Regions from separate parts of the Agromyces sp. NPDC056389 genome, predicted to be linked through region 2. Evidence: predicted binding sites of a transcription regulator. Region 2 holds the regulator's gene; the other holds the start of a gene.
What was found. The regulator LexA, encoded in region 2, represses DNA repair genes until DNA is damaged. The targets are predictions, from matches to a motif close to TCGAACANNTGTTCGA.
Positions count from the first base shown of each region.

Region 1 (7,237 bases), on a different contig from region 2:
CGAGCGCGCCGTGGCCGTGCTCGAGGAGGCCGGGTTCAAGCAGACCTTCGACCGTGCGACCGATGCCGCGCTCGCCCGTGCGCGCGAGCTGGCGGCCGGCGCGTGAGCGGGCTCATCCCGAATCCGATCTCGTTCGCGGCGCGCGAGGGCGAGTTCGTGCTCGGCGCCGACACGGTCATCACGGCCACGGATGCCGCGGCATCCGTCGCGCGTCGACTGCAGGCCGACCTCGGAGCCGCGACGGGCTTCGCCCTGACGATCGTCGATGCGTCGGCCCACGGTCGACGAGCGGAGCCGGATCGCGGTGCCGCCATCGCGCTCGCGATCGACCCCGAGCTGCCCCGCGAGGGCTACCGGCTGGAGATCGCGGTCGACGGCGTGCGTCTCGCCGGTGGCTCCGCCGCCGGGCTGTTCTCCGGCACGCTCGCGCTGCGACAGCTGCTCGGCCCCGATGCCTTCCGTCGGGCGGCGCTGCCGGGTCGGCAGTGGAGCGCCGCGGCATCCGTCACCGTCGATGCGCCGCGATTCGCGTGGCGCGGGTTCATGCTCGACGTCGCCCGCAGCTTCCGGCCGAAGCACGAGGTGCTGCGGCTCATCGACCTGCTCGCGCTGCACCGGGTCAACGTGCTGCAGCTGCACCTGACCGACGACCAGGGCTGGCGCATGGAGATCCGCCGCTACCCGCGCCTCACCGAGGTCGGCGCGCGGCGCCCCGAGTCGCAGCTCGGTCACGGACCGGCGTCGACCGTCGACGGCCGCCCGGTCGGCGGCTTCTACACGCAGGACGACCTGCGCGAGATCGTCGCTTACGCAGCGGAACGCCACATCGAGATCGTGCCCGAGATCGAGACGCCCGGGCACGTGCGGGCCGCGCTCGCCGCCCACCCCGAGCTCGGAGTCACGGGCGGGCCGTACGAGGTGTGGACGCGTTACGGCATCAACGACGACGTGCTGAACACCGAGGAATCGACGGTCGAGTTCTTCCGCAACGTGCTCGACGAGGTCATGGAGGTCTTCCCGTCGACCTACATCGCGGTCGGCGGCGACGAAGCCCGCAAGGTGCAGTGGGCGAACGACGCGCGCACGCAGGAGCTCATGGCGACGCGCGGACTCGAGACGCCGAACGAGTTGCAGGCGTGGTTCATCCGTCAGCTCGACGCGCACCTGACGGCCGCCGGGCGTCGCCTGTACGGCTGGGACGAGGTGCTCGAGGGCCCGCTCGACCCCGGCGCGACGATCGCCTCGTGGCGTGGCCTCCGCGGAGCCGAGGTCGCCGTGGCGCGCGGCCACGACGTCGTGCTCTGCCCCGACGACTTCGCCTACCTCGACTACCGGCAGTCGGACTCGGCCGACGAGCCGATCCCGGTGGGCACGGTGCAGTCGCTGCGCGACGTCTACGAGTTCGAGCCCCTGCCGACGGATGCCTCGGAGCCGATGCGGCGTCACGTGCTCGGTGTGCAGGCGAACGCGTGGAGCGAGCACATGGACACGGCGTCACGGGTCGACTACATGGTGTTCCCGCGACTCGCGGCGTTCGCCGAGGTCGCGTGGAGTGCGCCCGGCAAGGACTGGGCCGGATTCGAGGCGCGCCTGGGTGCCCAGCTCGCGATCTACGACGCCATCGGGGTCGCGTACCGGCCGATCGACGGGCCGCACCCGTGGCAGATGCGACCGGGCGTACCCGGTGCGCCGCGCGAGAAGGCCGACCGGCAGGCCGAGCTCGCCGCGCTGACCGCCGACCTGGTCGAGTGATGCGCCGCGGGCGCAGGCGAGTACCTGCGCCCGCGGCGTTCGATCGCTCGATCGACGCGTGCGTCGTCGCTACAGCGCGGCGTGCGCCCCGCCGGAACGGGCCCTGACGAGCATCTTCGTGAGCCGCACGCTGGCGGCGATCACCAGCGTGGCGCACACGGCGCCGATGCCCATGGTGAGGCCGGCGTGCAGCACGTCGGGGTGCTCACGGGTGAGCGTCGGGTGCGTCGCGAGTTCGCTCTCGAAACCGGCTGCGAAGCCGATCATGAACAACCAGCTCGCGACGATCGTCGTCGCGAGGAACGGTGGGATTCTCCTCATGTCACCTCCTTTGGCGTGACCTGCCAGTATAGCCCAACCCTCAAGAAAATGCCTGAACCGGGCCGGTTTCGAAACGCCGCGGTGCGTCGAAGGCAGCCGAAGTGACTTCCCCTGGGGGGTGGGCTATGGTCATCGGAAGCCCGCCAGCTGATGAAGGGAAGCGAGCCCGTATGTCCGAGAAGAACGCACGCGGAAACACCGCCAAGAAGCAGGCCCAGCTCTCGTTGAAAGAGAAGCGAGCACTGAAGCGCGAGAAGGCCGAAGACGGCATCATCAAGCCGCGCAAGCGCTGACGCCGAGGCGGCCGGGCGCGACCAGCCAGGCGTTCGGCCGCCGACTCGGGTCGCGGGCTCAGGCCCGCACCGGTGCGGAGTCAGACCCGCTCGAGCAGCACCATGACCTCGAAGTGCGTCGTCTGCGGGAACATGTCGAAGACCCGACCGCGCACCGGCCGCAGCGACGGCATCGCTTCGAGGTCGCGCGCGAGCGAGGCCGCGTTGCAGCTCGAATAGAGCACGTGACGAACAGCGGATGCCTCGAGCCATCCGCTCAGCTCGCGGCCGATGCCCCGCCGGGGCGGGTTCACGATCACGAGATCGGGAGCCGTCTCGGCGCCCAGGGCGAAGGCGGTGGCGTCGCCGGCCTCGAACCGCACGCGTGAGAGCGCGGCATCCGTTCGACTGAGTTCTGCGCTGGCCACGGCCTCGACGCTCGTCTCGATTCCGGTGACGGATGCCGCGGCATCCGCGATGTGCAGGGCGAAGCCGCCGACGCCCGAGTAGAGGTCCCAGGCCGAATCGGGGGCGAGCGCGCGCACCCAGTCGCGCGCCTCGACGTAGAGCGCCTCGGCGATCTCGGTATTCGTCTGGAAGAAGCTCTGCGGACGCAGGTGCATCGTGACGTCGCCGAGACGCATGGGCAGCGTCGAGGCCTCGGTGAAGACGATCTCGTGCTCGCCTTCGAGCACGGCCTTGTGTTCGGGCAGCACGTTCGCGGTGACCACGCGGGCGTTCGGCAGCTCGGCGAGGAGCCACGGCAAGTGCTTGCGGATGCGGCCGACCGGCTCGGTCGAGCGCACGACGAAGCGGATCATGAGCTCGCCGTCGGGGGACTCGGTGAGGATCAGGTGCTTGAGCTCGCCCGTGCGGCTCGGCACGTCGTACGGCGTGAGCCCGGCCCGGGTGATGAACGCGGCGATCACCGGGAACGCCGCCCGGTGGCCGGGGGAGCAGATGCCGCAGGCCTCGAGGTCGATGCCGTGGCCGTCGGCGTCGAGGATGCCGATCGTCGGCGCCGCCGTCGTGCCGCCGATCACCATCTTCGCCTTGTTGCGGTAGCCGTCTTCGCGGCTGCCGATCGGCGCCAGCCAGTCGAGGCCGTCGTGCGCCTGCAGGAGTTCTTCGGCGTGACGCTGCTTGTCGGCGAGCTGCCTCTCGTAGGGCTGCCCCATGAGCGAGCACGAGGTGCAGCGCCCGGCGTCGAAGTAGGAGCAGTCCACGGGTTCCAGCGTAGGCGCGGATACGGTGGTCGGGTGAGCAGCGCCGACAGCCCCGACCGCCCCGGCACACCTGGTGCGCTCGTGCGCGTTCGCGCGACGAAGTGGGGCGGCCTGCCGCACTGGGAGTTCGACGGGCGCTGGCTCGGCAATGACGTGCACGGCGACTGGGTCGGGTTCCCGGCCGGCACCGCCTTCGCTCGACCCGGGAATGCGTTCACGGCGACGTGGGACTCGGTGTCGTGCTTCCCGCGAGCGGGCTGGGCGGCCGGGTTCAATGCGGGGCATCCGCGCGGGCTCGGCACCTACGTCGACCTCGCGACGGTTCCCGCCTGGCGAGCGGATGACTCGGGCGCGGCGGAGCTGACGGGCTCGACGGGGTCGACGGGGTCGACCGTCTGGACGGTCTCGTACGTGGATCTCGATCTCGATGTCGTCGAGCGCGAGGGTGCGCCGGCGTTCATCGACGATGAAGACGAGTTCGCCGAGCATGCGGTGGAGTTCGGGTACCCGGCGGAGCTGGTGGCGCGGGTGCGTGCCGATGCTGACGCCGTGCTCGGGGCCGTGCGGCGGCGCGAGGCGCCGTTCGATGGGGCGACGGCGGCGGGGTGGCTCGAGGAGTTGGTCCGACTCGACGGGGCGATCGAGGGTGAGCGCGATGCGTGACGAAGAGAATCTCGGAATCGAGATCGGAGAGCTGCGACGAGCCATCGGCCACGTGCTCGACCATGTCGAGGACCAGCACGGCAGCGTGGTCGCGATCCCGGCTGACTACTTCTGGTCGGTTCCTGCCCCGGAGATCTACGATGTGCGGGCCTCGCCGGACTTGACCATCGGACAGCTGTCGGAATCATGGGACAACGTGAAGAAGGAGCGCGAGGGCGGCGGTGACGACACGATCTCGTTCGCCCTGGTATGGCTCGGCGACGTCTTGAAAGCGATCGGCCACCACGCGGGCGGGTGACGGGTGGCTGGAAGGCGTACGCGGCCGTCGAAAGTATCTCCGACTCTGGAGCGCAATGCTGTCAAATTCATTCGAACACACCTTCCATTTCTGACCTGTTCCACGGTAAAATGGGGCATGCCCGCCGCGACCGCCGCACTCACCGAGTTGCGGTCGGCGTGCGCCGAGGCCGACGCCACCTGGGCGAACGCGTTGCAGGGCGATTCGGTCGAAACGCAACATGACGTTCGTGTCATGAGCGGAGACGGCCTGGTCCGGGTGACGGAATCGCTGGCGGAACTCGAACGTCGCGTGCAGGCGTTGCAGGCCAAGTGCGCCGCTGAACTCTCGAGGCGAGCGAGCATGGGCGGTGATGACGATGTCGTGCGCCGACACGGCTATGCCTCGCCCGCGCGCCTGATCGCGTCGGTCGCCGGCAGCAGATTCAGCGACGCGGCCAAGCTCGTGGCGGTGGGGGAGGCGACTGCGTCGCGCTCCTCGTTCACCGGTGAGGCGCTGCCGGCGCGGCATCCGCATCTGGCTGCCGGTCTGGAGGCCGGCTCGCTGTGCGTCGATGCCGCCGAGACGATTCGTCGGTTCCTCGATGGCATCGCGGTCCGTGCCGACCGAACCGAGCTGGGTGACGCCGAGCGCTTTCTCGTCGAGCGGGCTCCGCTGGTCGGCGTCGACGGACTCGTTCGGCTCATCAAGCAACTCCAGGCGCGACTCGACCCCGACGGCGTGAAGCCGCGCGAAGACGAGCTGCGTTCGCAGCGAGGCTTGCGCATCTGGGAGGATCGCGCCGGCATGATTCAGCTGCAGGGCGCGTTCGACCCGGCGAACGGGGCTCCGATCAAGCTCGCCGTCGAGGCGCTCGTCGGTGCAGAGCTGCACCGGGCACGTGATGCGAAGCGGGGCTTCGGTGCATCGGCCGAATGCGGGGCTGCCCACGCCGCGGGTGTGCCCGATGAGATCGGCAAGCCCGAGGGGATCGGCGAGACCGATGAGATCTTCGGCGAGCAGCGCTCGATCGCCCAGATGAACGCCGACGCGCTCGCCGACATCGCTCGCCTCTCGCTCGGGACGAAGCAGGCGCCCGCGGCGCTCAGGCAGGCCACGGTGGTCGCGCGCATCGACACCGACTCGCTCGTTTCCGGTCGAGGCCACGCCACGATCGACGGCATCGATCAGCCGGTCTCGGTCGCGACCGTGCGCGAGCTGGCGATGTCGGCGGGCATCAGCCCGCTCCTGCTCGACCATCGTTCCGAGCCGCTCCGGCTCGGCCGTGCAGCCCGACTCTTCACAGCGGCGCAGAAGCTCGCACTCGTCGAGCGCGACGGTGGCTGCGCCTGGCCGGCGTGCAACCGGCCGCCCTCGCACACGCAGGCACACCACATCAGATGGTGGAAGCGTCATCGAGGCCGCACCGATGTGAGCAACGGCATCATGTTGTGCTCGCACCACCATCACCGCGTCCATGACGACGGGTGGGTCATCACCGTGCGCGACGCGCAGACATGGTTCACTCCTCCGGTGCATCTCGATCCGCAGCAGCGACCACGCCCGGGCAATCGGCGACTGCCGTCGATGCGGCTGGGGAGTATCGGAGCGGTGGCTCGGGCCGCAGCGGCCTGACTGCGATGCGGCCCGACCTCAGGCTCCGGCGGCCTCGGCGGCCCCCGGCTCGAAGCGGTAGCCCATGCCCGGTTCCGTCAGGAAGAACCGCGGCTCCGACGGCGTCGGCTCGAGCTTGCGCCGCAGCTGGGCGACGTAGAGCCGCAGGTACCCGGCATCGTTCGCGTGGAACGGCCCCCACACCTCGCTCAGCAGCATCTGCCGGGTGAGGAGCTTGCCCGGGTTCTTGAGGAACAGCTCGAGCAGGCGCCACTCGGTCGGCGTCAGGCGAACGGATGTCGCGTGGCACGAGGCATCCGTCGACCTGATGGTCTTCGCGGCGAGGTCGACGGCGAGTGCGCCGATCGCGTAGGCCGCGGCATCCGCTTCGCCGCTCGTCGACCGGGCCCGAGCGCGGATGCGGGCGAGCAGCTCGTCCATGGCGAAGGGCTTCGTCACGTAGTCGTCGGCGCCGGCGTCGAGGGCGTCGACCTTCTCGGCCGAATCGGTGCGGCCCGAGAGCACGAGGATCGGCACCTTCGACCACGCGCGCACCGCTCGGATGACGTCGATGCCGTCGACCTTCGGCATGCCGAGGTCGAGCAGGATCAGGTCGGGATGCGCGTTCGCGGCCAGGTCGATCGCCTCGGCGCCGTCGCGAGCGGCGACGACCTCGTAGCCGCGCGCCGCGAGCGTGATGCGCAGCGCGCGCTGCAACTGGTCGTCGTCGTCGGCGAGGAGGATCCTCATCGCACCTCCTCGGTGGTCGTGGTCGTGGTCGTCGTCGGCGGCGGCGGCGGCGGTGTCGTGGCGGACGGCAGGGTGACGACCATGGTCAGGCCGCCGCCGGGAGTGTCCTCGACCTCCAGTGTGCCGTCCATCCCCTCGACGAAGCCCTTCGACAAGGCGAGGCCGAGCCCGAGACCGGTGTCGTTGTCGGTGTCGCCGAGGCGCTGGAACGGCGTGAACACCTCGTCGCGGCGCTCGGCGGGGATGCCGGGGCCGCGGTCGACGACACGCAGTTCGGTGCGGCCCTGGAACGAGCTCGCCGCGAGGCGCACGCGCTCGCCGTCGGGGCCGTGGCGCACGGCGTTCGCGAGCAGGTTCACCAC
Region 1 covers NZ_JBHJPN010000001.1:2,749,137-2,756,373, forward strand. The annotation lists gene proC (pyrroline-5-carboxylate reductase) at 1-106, shown strand, start outside; gene ACFCVM_RS12865 (beta-N-acetylhexosaminidase) at 103-1,752, shown strand; gene ACFCVM_RS12870 (hypothetical protein) at 1,822-2,073, opposite strand; gene ACFCVM_RS12875 (hypothetical protein) at 2,244-2,366, shown strand; gene rlmC (23S rRNA (uracil(747)-C(5))-methyltransferase RlmC) at 2,447-3,571, opposite strand; gene ACFCVM_RS12885 (DUF402 domain-containing protein) at 3,605-4,234, shown strand; gene ACFCVM_RS12890 (hypothetical protein) at 4,227-4,532, shown strand; gene ACFCVM_RS12895 (DUF222 domain-containing protein) at 4,650-6,146, shown strand; gene ACFCVM_RS12900 (response regulator) at 6,165-6,875, opposite strand; gene ACFCVM_RS12905 (ATP-binding protein) at 6,872-7,237, opposite strand, start outside.
Region 1: a site for LexA is predicted at 4,604-4,619, ahead of ACFCVM_RS12895 (DUF222 domain-containing protein). Genes of this name have one in related genera too.

Region 2 (7,237 bases):
CGGAACCTCGGACACGACGTCGACACGCTCCTCGCGAAGGAGATCGCCGGAGCGACCCTCGCCATCACGCAGCTCTTCTGGCGTGCCGACGACTACCTCGGCTTCGTCGAGCGCGCTCGCGCGGGCGGCGTCACGATCCCGATCCTTCCGGGCATCATGCCGGTCACGACGCCCGCCCGCCTCGCGCGGCTGACGCAGCTGACCGGCGTCGAACCGCCCGCGGCGCTCGCCATCGACCTCGAGATCGAACCGGATGCCGCTGCGCAGACCGAGCTCGGCATCGCCTTCGCCACCCGGCTCGCCGCCGAGGTGATCGCGGGCGGCGCAACCGGCCTGCACCTCTACACCTACAACCGCCATGAAGCCGTGCTCGACGTCGTCGACCGGCTCGGACTGCGAACCGACCGGTTCGCCGACGAGAGGAACACCGCACGATGACCACCCCTGCACCCGTCTTCCCGAACGCGACGATCCTGGGCTATCCGCGCATCGGTCGCCGCCGCGAGCTCAAGCGGGCGGTCGAGGCGTTCTGGGCCGGATCGATCACGGCCGACGAGCTCGAACGACAGGCCGCCGAGCTTCGCGCCGCGACCCGTGAGCGCCTCGCATCGCTCGGCCTCGCCCGCACCGGGTCGGCGATTCCCGAGACGTTCTCGTTCTACGACCAGGTGCTCGACACCGCGGTCGCGGTCGGTGCGGTGCCGGAGCGCTTCGCCGGCCTCGCCGATGAGCAGGGCCGCCTCGACCCCGCGGCGTACTTCACGATCGCCCGAGGCGTCGGCGAGGACGCCCCGCTCGAGATGACGAAGTGGTTCGACTCGAACTACCACTACCTCGTGCCCGAGATCGGCCCCGACACCGTGTTCTCCCTGCATGCCGAGCGCATCGTCGCCGAGTTCGCCGAGGCGAAGGCGGCCGGGTTCACGACGCGGCCCGTGATCGTCGGACCCGTGACCTTCCTGCTCCTCGCGAAGGCTGCCGACGGCGCTCCGACCGGATTCGCGCCGATCGACCGACTGGCGGATCTCGTCCCGGTCTACGCAGCGCTGCTCGAGCAGCTCGCCGCTGCCGGCGCGGAATGGGTGCAGCTCGACGAGCCCGCCCTCGTGAGCGAGAGCATCGACGTCGACCGGGCCCGCGTGCTCGAGTCGGTCGGCATCGCCTACGACGCGCTCGGTGCACTCGATGCCCGCCCGGCGATCTTCGTCGCAGCCCCCTACGGCTCGCTCGACGATGCCCTGCCGGCCCTCGCTGCGACCCCGGTCGAGGCGATCGGCCTCGACCTCGTGCGCGGCTCGCTGCCCGACGGACTCGACCCCGTCACCGCCGAGTCGCTCGCGTCGAAGACGCTCGTGGCCGGCGTCATCGACGGTCACAACATCTGGCGCGGCGACCTCGCCGCCGCGTTCGATCGCGTCGCGGCCGTGCAGCACCTCTCGTCGGCCGTCTCGGTGTCGACCTCGACGTCGCTGCTGCACGTTCCCCACGACGTCGCGGATGAGGACGAACTCGATGCGCGCCTCACTTCGTGGCTCGCGTTCGCCGACCAGAAGGTCGGCCAGGTGGCCGTGCTCGGTCGCGGTCTCGCCGAGGGGCGCGACTCGATCGAGGGCGAGCTCGCGGAGGCATCCGCCGCCCTCGCCGACCGCGACGCAGCGCCCGGCGTGCGCGTGCCGTCGGTGCGCGAACGCCTCGCGGGGCTCGCCGAACAGGACTTCGCCCGCGTGGGCTACGACGAGCGCGTCGCGGCGCAGGAGTCGCTGGGCCTGCCCGAGCTGCCGACGACCACGATCGGCTCGTTCCCGCAGACGGCCGAGATCCGTCGCGCACGTGCCCGTCTCGTCAAGGGAGAGCTGCCCGTCGACGACTACGCGGCGCTCATGCGCGCCGAGATCGAGCGCGTCGTCCGGTTGCAGGAGGAGCTGGGCCTCGACGTGCTCGTGCACGGCGAGCCCGAGCGCAACGACATGGTGCAGTACTTCGCCGAGCTGCTCGACGGCTTCGCGGTCACGAAGCACGGCTGGGTGCAGTCGTACGGGTCGCGCTGCACGCGGCCGTCGATCCTCTGGGGAGACGTCTCACGGCCGGCGCCGATGACCGTCGAGTGGTCGAGCTACGCGCAGTCGCTCACCGAGCAGCACATGAAGGGCATGCTCACCGGCCCGGTCACGATCCTCGCCTGGTCGTTCGTGCGCGACGACCAGCCGCTCGGCGACACGGCGCGACAGGTGGCCCTCGCCCTCCGCGACGAGATCACCGACCTCGAGTCCGCCGGCATCCGCATCATCCAGGTCGACGAACCCGCGCTGCGCGAGCTGCTCCCGCTGAAGCTCGCCGACCAGGCCGCGTACCTCGACTGGTCGGTCGGCTCCTTCCGCCTCGCGACGGGCGGCGCCGTACCCGGCACGCAGGTGCACACGCACCTCTGCTACTCCGAGTTCGGCGTCGTGATCGACGCGATCAGGAACCTCGACGCCGACGTCACCTCGATCGAGGCGGCCCGCAGTCGCATGGAGGTCGTCGACGACCTCGAGACGAGCGGCTTCGACCACGGCATCGGCCCGGGCGTCTACGACATCCACTCGCCGCGCGTGCCCGGCGTCGCCGAGGTGCAGGCGCTGCTCGAGCGCGCAGCGGGCGCGATCCCCGCGACGCGGCTCTGGGTCAACCCCGACTGCGGCCTGAAGACCCGCGGCTACGACGAGACCGTCGAGTCGCTGCGGCACATCGTCGAGGCGACCGCGGCCGTGCGGGCGGAGCGCGCCGCCCCGGTGCTCGCCGGGTAGCAGGCACCGAACGGATGTCGCGGCTCGCGGCATCCGTTCCAGCAACCGAGCGGATGTCGCGGCTCGCGGCATCCGTTCCAGCAACCGAGCGGATGTCGCGGCTCGCGGCATCCGCTCGGCTCCTGCCGGGGTGATGCACAGGCGCGGCACGTACCGTCGAGGCATGCAACTCGCGGTCCACGAATCAGGCGGGGGCGCGCGCACCGCGATCCTCATCCACGGCATCATGTCGGACTCTCGCGCCTGGCATCGCGTCACCGCAGAGCTCGAAGCCCAGGGCTTCCGCGTGCTCGCGGTCGACCTCGCCGGCCACGGCCGCAGCCCGCGCGCACTGCGCTACTCGCCCGCAGCCTGGGCCGGCGACGTCGTCGAGACGCTCGAACCGTTGCTCGACGGACCGCCCGACATCGTCATGGGGCACTCGCTCGGCGGCCTCGTCGCGAGCCTCGTCGCCGACCGGCTCGCACCTCGGGCAGCGATCTACATCGACCCGGCCTTCTCGTTTCCGAAGGGCGTCAAGGGCTGGGCGTTCAAGGCGTTCTTCGCCGTCGCACCGCGGCCCCGGCGTTCGGCGCTCGTGCGCATGAACCCGAAGTGGAGCGCCGTCGACGTCGACATCGAACTCGCGACACTGCGCGACTGGGACAAGCGCACGATCCTCGGCTTCACCGACACGCGGCCGCTCGTGCCGCCGGCCCGTCTCGTGGCGCCGACGCTCGTGGTGCTCGCCGAGAAGAGCCTGCTCATCACGGCGAAGGTCGCCCGTCAGCTGCGTCACCAGGGCATGACCGTCGAGACGGTGCAGGGCACCGGGCACACCGTCTTCCGCGACGATCACGCCGGATTCATGGACGCCGTGTTCGGGTGGCTTCGCGATCTTGCGCCGACGGCGCCGGAACCGGTGCCGGCCGGAGCTCGTACCGCCGCGTAGCGCGCGGCATCCGCTGCTGCGGCGACGCTCGTCAGACCGAGCGCAGCACGGCGACGATCTTGCCGAGCACCTCGGCGTGGTCGCCGACGATCGGCTCGAACGCGCTGTTGCGGGGGAGCAGCCACGTGTGCCCGTCGCGCTGACGGAAGACCTTGACGGTGGCTTCGCCGTCGAGCATCGCCGCGACGATCTCGCCGTTCTCGGCGGTGCGCTGCGATCGCACGACGACCCAGTCGCCGTCGCAGATGGCCGCGTCGATCATCGAGTCGCCGACGACCTTCAACATGAAGAGCTCACCCTTGCCGACGAGCTGGCGGGGGAGCGGGAAGACCTCGTCGACCTGCTGCTCCGCGGTGATCGGGACACCCGCCGCGATGCGCCCGACGAGCGGCACCATCGCCGCGTCGCCGACGGGTGTGGGATCGGACTGCGTGATCGGGCGGTCGGTCACGCCCGGCAGCTCGATGAGCACTTCGAGGGCGCGAGGGCGGTTGGGGTCGCGCCGGAGGTACCCGGCGAGTTCGAGCTGGTTGAGCTGGTGGGTCACGCTCGACAGCGAGGAGAGCCCGACCGCGTCGCCGATCTCGCGCATGCTCGGCGGGTAGCCGCGGCTCGAGACCGAGCGCTGGATCATCTCGAGGATGGCGATCTGCTTCGCGCTCAGACTCTTGCGGCGGCGAGGCCTGCCCGCTGCCTGCACGTCGTCGATGTCGGTGCTCAACGTCTCCGCCCCTCGTAGCGGCCAAGCGGCCGGATGTCGGTGGTGTCTGGTCGACTGTCTTCCAGACATTCGAAACTGTATCCGCCTCGCGTGCGTGCGGCAAACATCTGTTCGAGTGTGTCGGAGATCCGGTCGCCCGGGTTTCCGGAGTTTCATCCTTGCAATGTTCGAAATTCGAATGTATGTTCGGAACAGAGTTTCGCATCCGGCTCTCCGGCCGAGGGCCGGATGCGACTCCTACAGGAGGTGTGACATGAGCGCAGCGATCGCAACGACCGGCTTCCAGCCCTCGCGGGCCCTCCCGCGCGAGCCGGCGGCGCAGGTGCAGACCACAGTGGTGCGCACCCGACTTCGTCTGACCCGCCGCGGTCGCGTCGTCTTCACCGGCCTCGCGGCGCTTCCGCTCGTGATCTGGGCGTTCGTCCTCGTGCTCGGGTCGGGTGCCGCCGCCGCCGACGTCGACTCCGCCGGCGCGACCTTCGAGTACGTCACCGTCGGTCAGGGCGACTCGCTGTGGGCGATCGCCGAGACGATCGACCCGAGCGGCGACGTGCGCGAGGTCATCGCCGAGATCGTTCGGCTCAACGGCCTCGACGACGCGGTCGTCGAACCCGGGCAGCGTCTCGCGCTGCCGCTCGCTCCCTGACGCTCGCCGAAACACGGCAGCGGGCCTCGTTAGGCTTGCAGGGTGACGAGTCTCGAAGACCTCCCCATCCGCGACGACCTCCGTGGTCGCACCCCGTACGGGGCGCCGCAGCAAGCAGTGCCGGTCGCACTCAACGTCAACGAGAACACGCATCCGATTCCCGAGGCCGTCGCGCACGACATCGTCGCCCGCGTCGCGGCCGCGATCATGACGCTGAATCGCTACCCCGACCGCGAGTTCACCGCCCTGCGACGAGCCCTCGCCGACTATCTCGGGCACAGCCTCGACCCTGCGCAGATCTGGGCGGCGAACGGTTCCAACGAGGTGCTGCAGCACATCATGCAGGCCTACGGCGGGCCGGGTCGCTCCGTGCTGGGCTTCGCGCCGACCTATTCCATGTACGGCCTGCTCGCCTCGGGGACCGGCACCGAATGGGTCACGGCAGGCCGCGATGAGGAGTTCGAACTCAGCCCCGCGACGGCCGTGGCCGCAGTGCGCGAGCACGACCCCGACATCGTGCTGCTCTGCGCACCGAACAATCCCACGGGTACTCCGCTCTCGATCGAGACGATCGAGGCCGTGGCCGACGCGGCACGCGGCATCGTCGTCGTCGATGAGGCGTACTTCGAGTTCGCCGACCCCGGTACGCCGAGCGCGCTCACCCTGCTCGAGGGGCGACCGCGCCTCCTCGTCTCGCGCACGATGAGCAAGGCCTTCGCCTTCGCAGGCGCCCGCGTCGGCTACCTCGCCGGAGACCCCGCGGCGATCGACGCGCTCCGACTCGTGCGCCTGCCCTATCACCTCTCGGCGCTGACGCAGGCGGCGGCCCTCGGTGCACTCGCCCACTCGGCCGAGATGCTCGCCATGGTCGACGAGATCCGCGGGCAGCGCGAGCGCATCTCCGACGAGCTCGCCCGGCTCGGCTTCCACCCCTACCGCAGCGGCTCGAACTTCGTGCTGTTCGGCGGCGTCGACGACCCGCGTGCCGTGTTCGAGCAGCTGCTCGCCCGCGGCATCCTGATCCGGGAGATCGGCATCCCCGGCCACCTGCGGGTCACGGCCGGCACCGAAGCGGAGACCACGGCCTTCCTCGAAGCGATCGCCGTATCCGCCCCGAATAGGATTGCCTCATGACCGCATCGAGCCCTTCGCGCACTGCCCGGGTGCAGCGCGAGACGAGCGAATCCAGCATCGACCTCTCGATCGACCTCGACGGCACCGGGTCGAGCGACATCGAGACCGGGGTCCCGTTCTACGACCACCTGCTCACGGCGTTCGCGAAGCACTCGCTGACCGACCTCACGGTCAGGGCGAGCGGCGACCTCGAGATCGACGTGCACCACACGGTCGAAGACGTCGGCATCGTGCTGGGGCAGGCCATCAAGCAGGCACTCGGCGACAAGCGCGGCATCTCCCGTTACGGCGACGCCCTCGTGCCGCTCGATGAGGCGCTCGCGCAGGCGGTCGTCGACATCTCGGGCCGGCCGTTCCTCGTGCACACGGGCGAGCCCGTCGGGTTCGAGTACCACCTCATCGGCGGCCACTTCACGGGTTCGATGGTGCGGCACGTCTTCGAGGCGATCGCGTACAACGCGGCGCTCACCGTGCACGTGACCGTGCTCGGCGGCCGCGACCCGCACCACATCGCCGAAGCGGAGTTCAAGGCGTTCGCGCGGGCGTTCCGCCAGGCGAAGGCATTCGACCCGCTCGTGTCGGGCGTGCCGTCGACCAAGGGTGCACTGTGACGCGCACCCGACGCGTCGTCGTGCTCGACTACGGTTCGGGCAACGTGCACTCGGCCGCGAAAGCGCTCGAGCACGCCGGGGCCGAGGTCACCGTGACCGCCGACCGCACGGCGGCCCTCGAGGCCGACGGGCTCCTCGTGCCCGGGGTCGGTGCGTTCAAGGCCGTCATGGACCAGCTGCACGCGGTGCGCGGCGGCGAGATCATCGATCGCCGCCTTGCGGGCGGTCGCCCGGTGCTCGGCATCTGCGTGGGCATGCAGGTGCTCTTCGAGCGCGGCGTCGAGCGCGGCGTCGACACCGAGGGACTCGGCGAATGGCCGGGAACCGTCACCGAGCTGCCCGCTCCGGTGCTGCCGCACATGGGCTGGAACACCGTCGAAGCGGGTGAAGGTTCCTCGCTCTTCGCCG
Region 2 covers NZ_JBHJPN010000002.1:29,658-36,894, reverse strand. The annotation lists gene ACFCVM_RS13105 (methylenetetrahydrofolate reductase) at 1-438, shown strand, start outside; gene metE (5-methyltetrahydropteroyltriglutamate--homocysteine S-methyltransferase) at 435-2,786, shown strand; gene ACFCVM_RS13095 (alpha/beta fold hydrolase) at 2,950-3,717, shown strand; gene lexA (transcriptional repressor LexA) at 3,749-4,426, opposite strand; gene ACFCVM_RS13085 (LysM peptidoglycan-binding domain-containing protein) at 4,692-5,084, shown strand; gene ACFCVM_RS13080 (histidinol-phosphate transaminase) at 5,127-6,218, shown strand; gene hisB (imidazoleglycerol-phosphate dehydratase HisB) at 6,215-6,829, shown strand; gene hisH (imidazole glycerol phosphate synthase subunit HisH) at 6,826-7,237, shown strand, end outside.